DNA from 3 places in the Delftia sp. K82 genome. Region 2 is predicted to be linked to each of the others. Evidence: riboswitches for the same ligand, from Rfam matches in the RefSeq annotation. Region 2 holds a riboswitch; each other region holds the start of a gene.
What was found. Region 2 has a riboswitch for cobalamin ahead of KDK82_RS00125 (TonB-dependent receptor). Riboswitches for the same ligand answer to the same signal wherever they lie in the genome.
Positions count from the first base shown of each region.

Region 1: linked by a shared signal. The riboswitch ahead of KDK82_RS09840 (TonB-dependent siderophore receptor) and the one ahead of KDK82_RS00125 (TonB-dependent receptor) in region 2 are both predicted to bind cobalamin.
Region 3: linked by a shared signal. The riboswitch ahead of KDK82_RS10155 (TonB-dependent receptor) and the one ahead of KDK82_RS00125 (TonB-dependent receptor) in region 2 are both predicted to bind cobalamin.

Region 1 is NZ_MYFL01000001.1:2,220,481-2,223,747, reverse strand. Features, by position in the region: gene KDK82_RS09840 (TonB-dependent siderophore receptor) at 1-1,890, opposite strand, end outside; cobalamin riboswitch at 2,020-2,339, opposite strand; gene KDK82_RS09835 (2OG-Fe(II) oxygenase) at 2,358-3,035, opposite strand; gene alkB (DNA oxidative demethylase AlkB) at 3,054-3,267, opposite strand, start outside.
Region 2 is NZ_MYFL01000001.1:20,007-23,273, reverse strand. Features, by position in the region: gene KDK82_RS00125 (TonB-dependent receptor) at 1-1,275, opposite strand, end outside; cobalamin riboswitch at 1,403-1,684, opposite strand; gene KDK82_RS00120 (CHAD domain-containing protein) at 1,723-2,604, opposite strand; gene KDK82_RS00115 (YbaK/prolyl-tRNA synthetase associated domain-containing protein) at 2,662-3,153, opposite strand; gene KDK82_RS00110 (transcriptional regulator) at 3,220-3,267, shown strand, end outside.
Region 3 is NZ_MYFL01000001.1:2,297,211-2,300,477, forward strand. Features, by position in the region: gene KDK82_RS10140 (sulfite exporter TauE/SafE family protein) at 1-724, shown strand, start outside; gene KDK82_RS10145 (helix-turn-helix transcriptional regulator) at 734-925, opposite strand; gene KDK82_RS10150 (hypothetical protein) at 951-1,340, opposite strand; cobalamin riboswitch at 1,436-1,664, shown strand; gene KDK82_RS10155 (TonB-dependent receptor) at 1,734-3,267, shown strand, end outside.

The DNA of each region.
Region 1 (3,267 bases), 2.2 Mb from region 2:
CCAGAGGTTGGCCGTGGTCTTGGCCACGTTCTGCGGACGGTTGCCTGCGCGGTTGCCGCCAGCCTCGATGAGCTTGTCGAACTGGGCATCCACGTACGACAGATTGCCCTCCACGCGCAGGGCGGGCGTGGCCTGGAAGGTGGCGGTGACCTCGGCCCCGCGCGAGGACTGGCTGCCGCCCTGGATGGAGATGGCCGGCCGGTCCGGGTCGCGCGTGATGATGTCGTCCTTCTTGATGTCGAACACGGCCAGCGTCCATTCGCCGCGCCCGCCAGCCACCTGCTGCTTGATGCCGATCTCGGCCTGGCGGCCCTTGCTCAGCGCGTAAGCCGTGTTGGCCAGGTTCAGCGAGACCAGGCTGTTGACGGGATCGTGTCCCGAGCTGATCTGCCCATAGACATGGGTGTTGCGGGCCAGTTCATAGGTCAGGCCCAGGCGCCAGGAGGTGGCGGCCAGCGTCTTGTTGAAATCCGTGCCGCCCACCAGCGAGTGGCTGGCAAAGTCGTAGACATCGCGGCGCAGGCCGGCCATGGCCAGCCAGCGGTTGCTGATGCGCCAGGCATCTTCCAGGTACAGGGCATGCTGGGTCACGCCGGTTTCTGTCTTGGCGGCGGTGAGATCGGGGCTGGCCCAGCTGCCATGCACGGGATCCCAGGCCGAGACCGTGGACGAGCCACCATAGGGCGAGTTGTTGGACAGCCGCAGGTTGATGCGCGCGGCCTCCCAGCCCATGGCGATCTTGTGCGAGCCCCGGTCCACGTTCAGGCCCAGGCGGTTGCCGGTCTGCTCCAGGTCGTGCAGGATTTCCAGGTAGTCGGAGCGGCCCACGGTCCAGGTGGCGGGGTTGAGCGCGTAGGCCTCGATGTTGCGCCAGTGGCGGTCGGACTTCACGTGGTACAGCTCGTTGCGCACCGTCAGCCAGTCATTGGCCTTCCATTGCACCTTGGCGCGCAGGCGCTCGTCGGCATAGCGCAGCACGCTGTCTTCGGCGTTGTAATTGCGGTCGCGCAGCGACTCCACCACCTTGCCGTCCAGGCCCGGCGTGCCCCAGTAGCGGCTGGGCTTTTGCACGCTGCGGTCGGCGATCAGGTCGATCTGCAGGTCGCTCGTGGGCTCCAAGCGCAGCGTGCTCATGAACTTGCCGTTGCGCGACTGGTCCAGATCGCGCTCGCCTGCGCTGCGGGCGGTGTAGCTGTCGATACGGTAGCTGGCATAGGCGCCCAGGGCGCCGGTCACGCCCAGGCCCAGGCGCAGCGTGTCGTCCGTGCCCGCGCCCACCAGCACCTCGGCCGAGCTGGTGCGGCTGGGCTGCTTGCGGATGGCGTTGACCGTGGCGCCCATGGTGCCGCTGCCATACATCAGCGAGGCCGGGCCGCGCAGCACGTCGATGCGCTCGTAGCCCCAGCTGTCACCCGGATACGCCGTGGTGCCGGCGGCCACGCCCAGCACCATGCCGTCTTCGGCCACGCCCACGGAATTGACACCCGCAAAGCCGCGGCTGCTGAAGGCCAGGCCGCCGTTGCCCGGCGTGCTGCTGGAGGTCAGGCCCACGGTGCGCGTGACGGCGTCCACCAGGGCGTAGTCGCCGCGCTCCTGCATCTGCTCGGCAGAGACGCCGTCCACGCTGGCCGGCACTTCCTGGTTGGAGACGCCGGTATGGCTGGCAGAGCGCGCAGGCTGGGCCAGTTGCTGGCCGATGCGTTCGGCCTGGCCGGTGACCTGGACCTCGGGCAGGGCGGTTGATGGGGGCGTTGGCGTGGGCGTGGGCGTTTGGGTTTGAGCCTGCGCCGGCAGGCAGATGAAGGCGCAGGCCAGGGCCAGCGGGCTCAGCCGCACGGAAAGGGACTGGGCAGCGCGAGCGCTGGAAACCCTGGAAAAGGAAGAATGCATTTCGAACATCGGTCTTCGACCGTCTGATGCGAAAGCAAGGCACTGCCACCTCTCCAGCCAGCGTGGGAGGAAAGGGCGCAGGACGTTGCCATCCGCACCCCGCAGACAGTCAAGAAAACGCCTGCACAGCAGGCGCGAAACGCAGCAGGCCGGTCTCCGGGCTTACAAGCGGCGCAAGGACATGCCTTTCGCCCAGCGCCCCGTCTTCCCAATCCACCCGCGAAAAGCTGCATGTTGCAGACCACGCCATGAACCAGTGACAGCCTGTCATCGCCCCTCCGCAGGGTTGCGGAGACTGGCGGGACAGGCATGGAGCGCCTTGACTTGTTTACCGTTGCGGGGGCAGCCAAGGCCTGTGCCGGCAGCGCAAAAAGCATTTGCTGGCAGTCACCTTGTTCCCGTTTCATCCCCATGGCTGGCATGTGGACACCTGTTGCACGGATGCCTTTGCAGGCGCGGCATTATAGCTAGCGCTCTGTTTGCAGAGCCTTGGGCGCCTGGGGCACGTCGTGCAAAAGCAGCTCCAGACCCAGCCACTCGCCACGGTGAACGCGGCTGATGGCATGCCGCAGGTGCACGCGGTAAAAGCCCGCCGCACCGCGCACCGGGCGCGGCCCCGTGGCGATGATGGCCGCATCCCCCAGGCTCAGCGGCAGCACCATGGGGCGCGATTGCATGCGCGGGCGCTGCTCGGTCATCACGAATTCGCCGCCCTCGAAATCCTGGCCCGGCCGGGACAGCAGCAGCACCAGCTGCAGCGGAAACACCGCCGCACCTTCGCTGTATGAACGCAGCGGGGCATGACCCGCTTGCGGCACGCGCAGCAGATGTGGCTGCGGCTGCGTTTGGCCTGCTTGCCGGCCCTGACGCATGAAATCCTCGAAGCAGCCCGGCAACCCAGGCTGCATGCCCATGTGTTCGCGCCAGCGGTTGGCCAGGGCCAGCAGATGCCCGTACAGCACCGGGCGCCATGCCTGCACGCAGGGCGGCAGGCCAGACGCGGCGGCCGCCTCGCGGGCCAAGGCGCGGCTTTCATCCGCAGTCAGCAGCTGCGGCAGCAGGGCATGGCCTTCGGCATCGAGCTCAGCGGCAATCCGCGCCCAATCCAGGCGGGCGAAGCGATCCTGGCTGTTGAGCCTGTCCATTTCAGACCGTCCAACCATTCAGCCCGCCTTGCGAAAAGTGAGATTGATGCGTCGCCCGCCCAGCAGCGGGTGAGGCTGGTCCTTGAGCGGCAACACGCCGTGGTGGCGCAGCCGATCCACGCCGCCCCAGACCACCACGTCGCCATGCTGCAGCGGCACCCTGGCCGTCCTGTCCGCCCGCGCCAGTCCTCCAAACAGAAAAGTGGCCGGCATGCCCAGGGACACCGAGACA
Region 2 (3,267 bases):
CAGGCGATCGTCGAACAGGGTCTGCGCGTCCTCGAAGTACAGCGCTTGCACCTGCTCGGTCTGGTTGTTGTCGTAGGGCGCAACCTGGCCCGCCGGGCCGCCCGGCATGGCCACGCGCAGGCGGTCGGAGCGCAGCTTGCTGCGCTCCCAGTCAAAGCCCATCAGCAGGTCATTGGTCTGGCTGACACGCAGGCGCGGCTGAAAGCGCAGGCCCGTGGCGTCCAGCTGGCGGTGGTTGTAGTCGCGCGCCGTGCCGGGCACGGCGCTGTTGCCCGAGCGGATCACGGGCGATGCCCAGTTGAACTCATCGGTATCGACCAGGCTGTAGAGGTGGGTCGTCCAGCTCAGGCGCTGGCCGGGCAGTGCGCCCTCGTAGGTCAGGTCCAGCGAGCGGTTGCTGCGGTTGTCGCGGCTGTAGATGTTGGCGCCCGATCCGCGAAAACCCGCGTTGTAGATGCCGTCCGTGCGCAGCTGCAGCTCCACGCGGTGCAGCTCGTGCAGCTGCCAGCCCAGGGCGCCGCTGGCGCCGCGCCGCTTCCAGCCCGTGTTCTCCATGCGCGTGCCGCCGTCGCCCGACTCGTAGTCGCCGCGCCCGCCTGCGCTCACGCCGAAGTACCAGTCGAAGCGGTCATTGGCGCCGGCCGTCTGCGCATCGGTGCGCCACAGGTCCCATGAACCGGCCTGGACCTGGGCACGCGTGCCGGGCGCCGTCGCCCCCGTCTTCATGATGATGTTGACCACCCCGCCCATGGCCTGGCTGCCGTAGATCACCGAGGACGGGCCGCGCACGATCTCGATGCGCTCCACATCCGAGGGGCTGAGCTTGGACAGGTTGGCCGTGCCCGCGCGCCGGCCGTTGACCAGCACCAGCACCTGGCTGCGGAAGTCGCGCCCCTGGCCGTCGGTGGAGGCGCCGCGCAGGTTCATCGAGGTCTGGGCCGCCGTCCATTCGCTGAGAAAGCCCACGGCGTTCTCGGCCAGCAGGTCGGTGACCGAGCGCGCGCTGGAGCGCTCTATGGCCTCGCGGTCGATGGTCTGCGTGGTGCCCGCGATGCGGCTGCGCGCCTCGGGCCGCGCGGTGGCGGTCACGAAGACGGCGTCCAGCGCATCGTCGGCGGAGTCCGTGGATCGGCCCGAAGTCGGCTCCTGCGCGGCGCCGGCCGCTGCAGCGCAGCTGGCCAGCAGGACGGCGGCCGCTACGGGCCACAGGCTGGAGACAAGAGGGAGAACAGAGAGAAGGCCGGAGGAATCGGCGGCCGAAGAAGCGAAGCGCATGCGTTGACCCAACTGCCCCACTCACCCGCGGGGCCTATCGTCTGAACCACGCCGCACAGCGCGCACGCCGGAGCCGGCCACGGCAGCGCAGGCTGGGGCCGGACCGGACAGGCGCACTCCCGCGGCGTCCGAAAGCAATGCAGAAGGCCGGTATCCGGGCTTGCGGAACGCTGCGGCGCGCAGGGTGGGCGCGCTGCGGCAGGCATCCCCGCCTTCCCATGCCCGAGAAGGACACAGTGGCTTGCGGTGCGTGGTTTGGGGCGCGTCCGCGTGGGGAGTTGTATTCCGCTGACCGTTGCGGGGGCAGCGCAGGCATTGCGAGCGGCCACCTCGATGGCATCGCGCACCTGCTTCCCGTTGAACCCCTGGCCGGTGAACGGCATGGGGCACCTTCAGCAACAGCGCACCGCCACGGCCCAGAGGCTGCGGCGGTGCGCCAGCGGCGGATTATCGCCCAGCCCAGAAGCCCGGCACCCGGGCCAGCGCCCGCAGCGCGCGGCGGCTGCTGCGCGCGCTCGTGGCCAGGCGGGCCTGCAGGTAGCCGGCCGCGAACCAGGCGCGCGGGTCGCGCGCGGCCTCGGCATGGAAATGCTCGGCCGCCACGGCCATGTCGTTGTGCAGGCCCAGCGCGTCCTGGGCGGGCACCAGCGCCTCGGCAAAGCGCCGGCCCTTTTTGCCGGGCCACATTCCGGGCGCGAATTCCCGCGCAAAGTCCGCCAGGTAGCGCAGGCGCTTGAGCCGCTTGCGCACGCGGTGCTGCTGCGCCAGCGGCAGGCGGTCGAAGTGCCGGCCATCGCGCAGCACCTGGCGGTGCAGGCGCGCCAGCCGCCGTGCCAGGTACTTGCGCGTGCCTGCGGCGGACAGATGGGCAAAACGGGCCGATGGCTCTCCCTGCGGCGCCTGCGCCAGCGCCTGGATCTCGGCCAGCGCCTGAAGGAATGGCGGCTCGCGCACGGCAGCGGCTGCATCCGCCTGCACGGCCTGCGGCGCCTGCCAGTCGCACAGGGGCGCATGGGCTGCCTGCAGCAGCGGGCGCACCACATCGGCCAGCGTATCGGCATCGCGCAGCGTGCCCAGTTGCGCAAAGGCCTGGGCCAGGGGGTCATCCCATTCGGCGCGCATGCCGGGCGCCAGCCCCGCGCACTCACGCAGCACGGTGCGCAGGCGCCGCAGGGCCACGCGCAGCTGGTGGATGGTCTCGGCATCGCTGCCACCGCCCTCCAAAACCGCCAGATGCGACTGCACCTGGGCCAGGGCAGCAGCCAGCGCCGCACGCACAAAGCCGGCCGCATCGGGCCGGTCAGGGTGCTGCTTCGCAGGGGTGGACATGGTCAGGAGAGGGTGTGCGGGCGTTGCTGCGATTGTGGGCACCGCCCGGCCCCCGGGTCAATCGGCGCCATCCCCGCTCAGGCTGTGCAGCGCGGGCCGGGCAATGCGCACATAGTCGGCCGAGTCCAGCACGATGGAGCGGTCCAGCCGGCCCGCGTTGAAGGCGATCTCGCCAAAGCGCTCTACCAGGGCCGGGTCCACCACCAGGCGCACCTGCGGGTTGAAGGAGAACGGCGGCACCGATCCCATCACGCAGCCCGTGGCGGCCTGGGCCTCCTCGGGCGAGGCCAGCGTGGCCTTGCGCACGCCCACGGCCTGGGCCAGGCGCTTGAAGTCCAGCTTGCGGTCGCCGGGCAGCACGGCCAGGAAAAGCTGGGGATCGCCCACACCGGACGCATCGCGGCTCTTGCAGAGCATGGCCTTGGCGCCCTGGCCGGGGGCGGTGCCCCGGATTTCGGCGACCAGGTCAGAGCGGCCTTCGGCCGGATGTTCCAGCACGCGAAAACGCGCGCCCTGGGATTGCAGCAGGTCTACAAGGGTGTCGAACATGGTGGAAAGCGCAGAGAAGTCGTCTGGGTTTTGACATTTTGTCCAATTCAAAACAAAATGTCCAATATGACCCAACGAACCCCTGAACAGCGCCAGCTTCTGGACCAGTTGGCC
Region 3 (3,267 bases), 2.3 Mb from region 2:
CGTTCCGCTGCTTTATGCGCTGCTGACTTCCATCCACGGCGCGGACTCCGCCGTTGGCCAGGCTGCCATGCACATTGCCGTGGCCACCTCCACCTGCGTGATGATTTTCGGCGCCTCCATGGCCACGCTGCGCCAGCACCGCGCGGGCGCCCTGCCCTGGGATCAGGTACGGCCACTGGCTGGCTTCATCGCGGCCGGCGCCGTGGCGGGCGCGGCGGCCGCCACCTGGATCAGCGGGGAATGGGTGCGCTGGGCCTTCATCGCCTACCTGGCCCTGACCATCGCCGACGCGCTGCTGCGCCCGGGCTTCGTGCACGGCACCGCCACCAGCTTGCAGCCCATGGGCCGGCAGGCCGCCGCCACGGCCGGCCTGGCCATTGGTGCGATCGCTGCCTTCCTGGGCGTGGGCGGCAGCGTGATGACCGTGCCGCTGATGCGCCGACGCGGCGCCAGCATGGCGGCCGCCACGGCCATGGCCAGCCCCCTGTCCCTGCCCATGGCCGTGGCGGGCACCGCTGCCTACATGCTGGCATCGCAGGGCACGGGGCTGGGCCCCTGGCATGTGGGCTATGTGGACCTGCAGGCCTTTGCACTGCTGACGGCCGGATCGTGGACGGGCATCAGGCTGGCGGCACCGCTGATCGGCCGCATTCCCGATGCCCTGCATGCCAAGGCCTACCTGGCCCTGCTGGGCCTGGTGCTGCTGGTCATGATCGTGGTCTGAGCGCTGCGCTCAACCCTCCTGGAAGATCGCCTCGATCCGGGTCTCGAACACCCGGGCAATGGCGAATGCCAGCGGCAGGCTGGGGTCGTAGCGGCCCGTCTCTATGGCATTGACGGTCTGGCGCGACACGCCCAGCAGGTCCGCCAGCGCGGCTTGGCTCCAGCCGCGCTCGGCGCGCAATTCACGGATGGTGTTTTTCATCGCAGGGGCACTTTGGCGGAACAGCTCATCGGCTGCGCAGCCAGTGGGCCACCGAGGCAGCCACCCAGAGCGCACCCATCAAGGGCCACACCATGAACATGCTGAGCTTGGGAAAACCTGCCATTTCCAGGAATCCGTAGGTGAAGGTGATGCCGGCCGTACCCGCCGCCGCAATCGCCAGCTGCTCCAGCATGGACTTGCGCAGGAACTCGTCGGTATCGCGCACCAGCCGCACGATGGCCCGCACGGCCAGCGCAAACGCCAGCATGGGGCTGAGCAGCAGCGCCGTGCGCAGGGCCCCAGCCTGCATGTCAGCGCTGAGCAAAAGCGCCCCCACAAGCAGCGCCATGTAGAGCAGCAGCGCAAATCCCAGCTCCTTCTGGTAGCGGCGGTTGGTGACCGTTGTTTGATTCATGGAAGTCTCTCGCAATGTGTAAAGGATGCTTGACATTGTGCGATGCCACCCGCGAGCATGTCAAGCAAGCTTTACATCGGCACTGAACGCCCCGCCGTACAATCGCCGCCGTTGGTGCCAGCAGCCTGCAGGGGCTGCGGTTAAACGGGAAACATGGGGCGGCCAGATAAAGCCGCCCGCATGTACTGCCCCCGCAACAGTGAGTGAAACGCCGCGTGCATGGCACCGGCCCCCGCCAAACCCGTGCCACTGGGCGTACAGCCCGGGAAGGCCTTGGCGAGTGCGTCACCAGTCTGGATACCGGCCAACAGGCGGCCGGCCGCGCATGCAGCGCAGCCGGTCTTTGTGGTTTCCGTGCCGGCGGGGTCGCTGGCGCGCAACTGGTCCGCATCCATGCACACCCTCGCCCTCGCGCGCGCCCCTGGCGCCGCTGTTCGCTCGCCCTCGGCGTTCCCCGTACTGCGCACGTTGTCCGCCCTGGCTGCGGCCTCGCTGCTGGCCTGCCAGGCCCAAGCACAGGCACAACAGGCGCAGCGGGCACAGACCTCCCAGCTCGATACCGTGGTCGTCACCGCCTCGCGCAGCGAGCAGCCCCTGCGCACCGTCACGGCCGACATGACCGTGATCGACGCCGAGACCATTGCCCGCAGCGGCGCCACGGGCGTGGCCGACCTGCTGGTGCAGGTGCCGGGCGTGCAGATCAACCGCAACGGCGGGCCGGGCCAGGTCACCTCGGTCTACCTGCGCGGCACCAGCAATCAGCACACTGCCGTATTCATCGACGGCGTGCGCTACAGCTCGCAGGAGCTGCAGGGCGGCGCGGTCTGGTCCACCCTGCCACTGGCGCAGATCGAGCGCATCGAGATACTGCGCGGCCCGGCCGCCGCCATCTATGGCTCAGACGCCATGGGCGGCGTGATCCAGATCTTCACAAAGCGGGCGGACGGCCAGACCCGCGCCTATGCCGAGGCCGGCATAGGCAACCAGGGCACCAGCAAGCTCGCCACGGGATTTCAAGGCGGGGCCAACGGCTTCACCTATGGGCTGAACCTGGCTGACGAGCGCAGCGACGGCTTCGACGTCTACCCCGGCAACACCTTCTCGCCCAATCCGGACAAGGATGGCTACAGCAACACCTCGCTGGGCCTGAACGCGGGCTACAAAACGGGCATCCACCAGATCGATGCCAGCCTGCTGCACAGCCGCCTGCGCACCCACTACGACCAGAGCCCGCCGCCGTTCGACGACTACGACGTGGTCAAGAACACCACCGGCAGCCTGCGCTGGCAGGCCGGCTGGAACGCCATGTACAAAAGCGTGGTCCAGGTCTCCCATACCGACAGCCAAAGCGACCGCCACACCCAGTCGCCGGAAAGCGCCAAGGGCCGCTCCACCAACTACCTGCTGCAGAACCTGTTCACGCTGGGCCAGCACCGTTTCAACATCGACCTGGAGCGCCGCGAGGACAAGCTGGACACGCAATACGCCTGGACGCAGAACACCGACAGCCGGCGCGTGCAGAACTCCCTGTCGGCCGGCTGGCGCCTGACCGAGGGCCGCCACCAGTTCGACGCCAACCTGCGCCACGACCAGGTGCGCGACCAGCAGAACAAGACCACGGGCGGCCTGGGCTACGGCCTGCAGATCGACGAGCGCTGGCGCTGGGTGGCATCGGCCGGCACGGCCTTCCGCACGCCCACGCTGTACGAACGCTTCACGGGCCAGGCGGCGGCCGACCTCAAGCCCGAAAGCAGCACCAACGTGGAAACGGGCCTGCACTATGCGGCCGGTGCCAACCGCCTCTCGGCCGTGGTCTACCGCAACAAGTTCAAGAACCTCATCACCTACGACTGGAACAGCGCCCTTCCCTGCAACTGCTACCGCAACTGGCAGAGCGTGGAGATCACCGGCCTGACGCTGGCGGGCA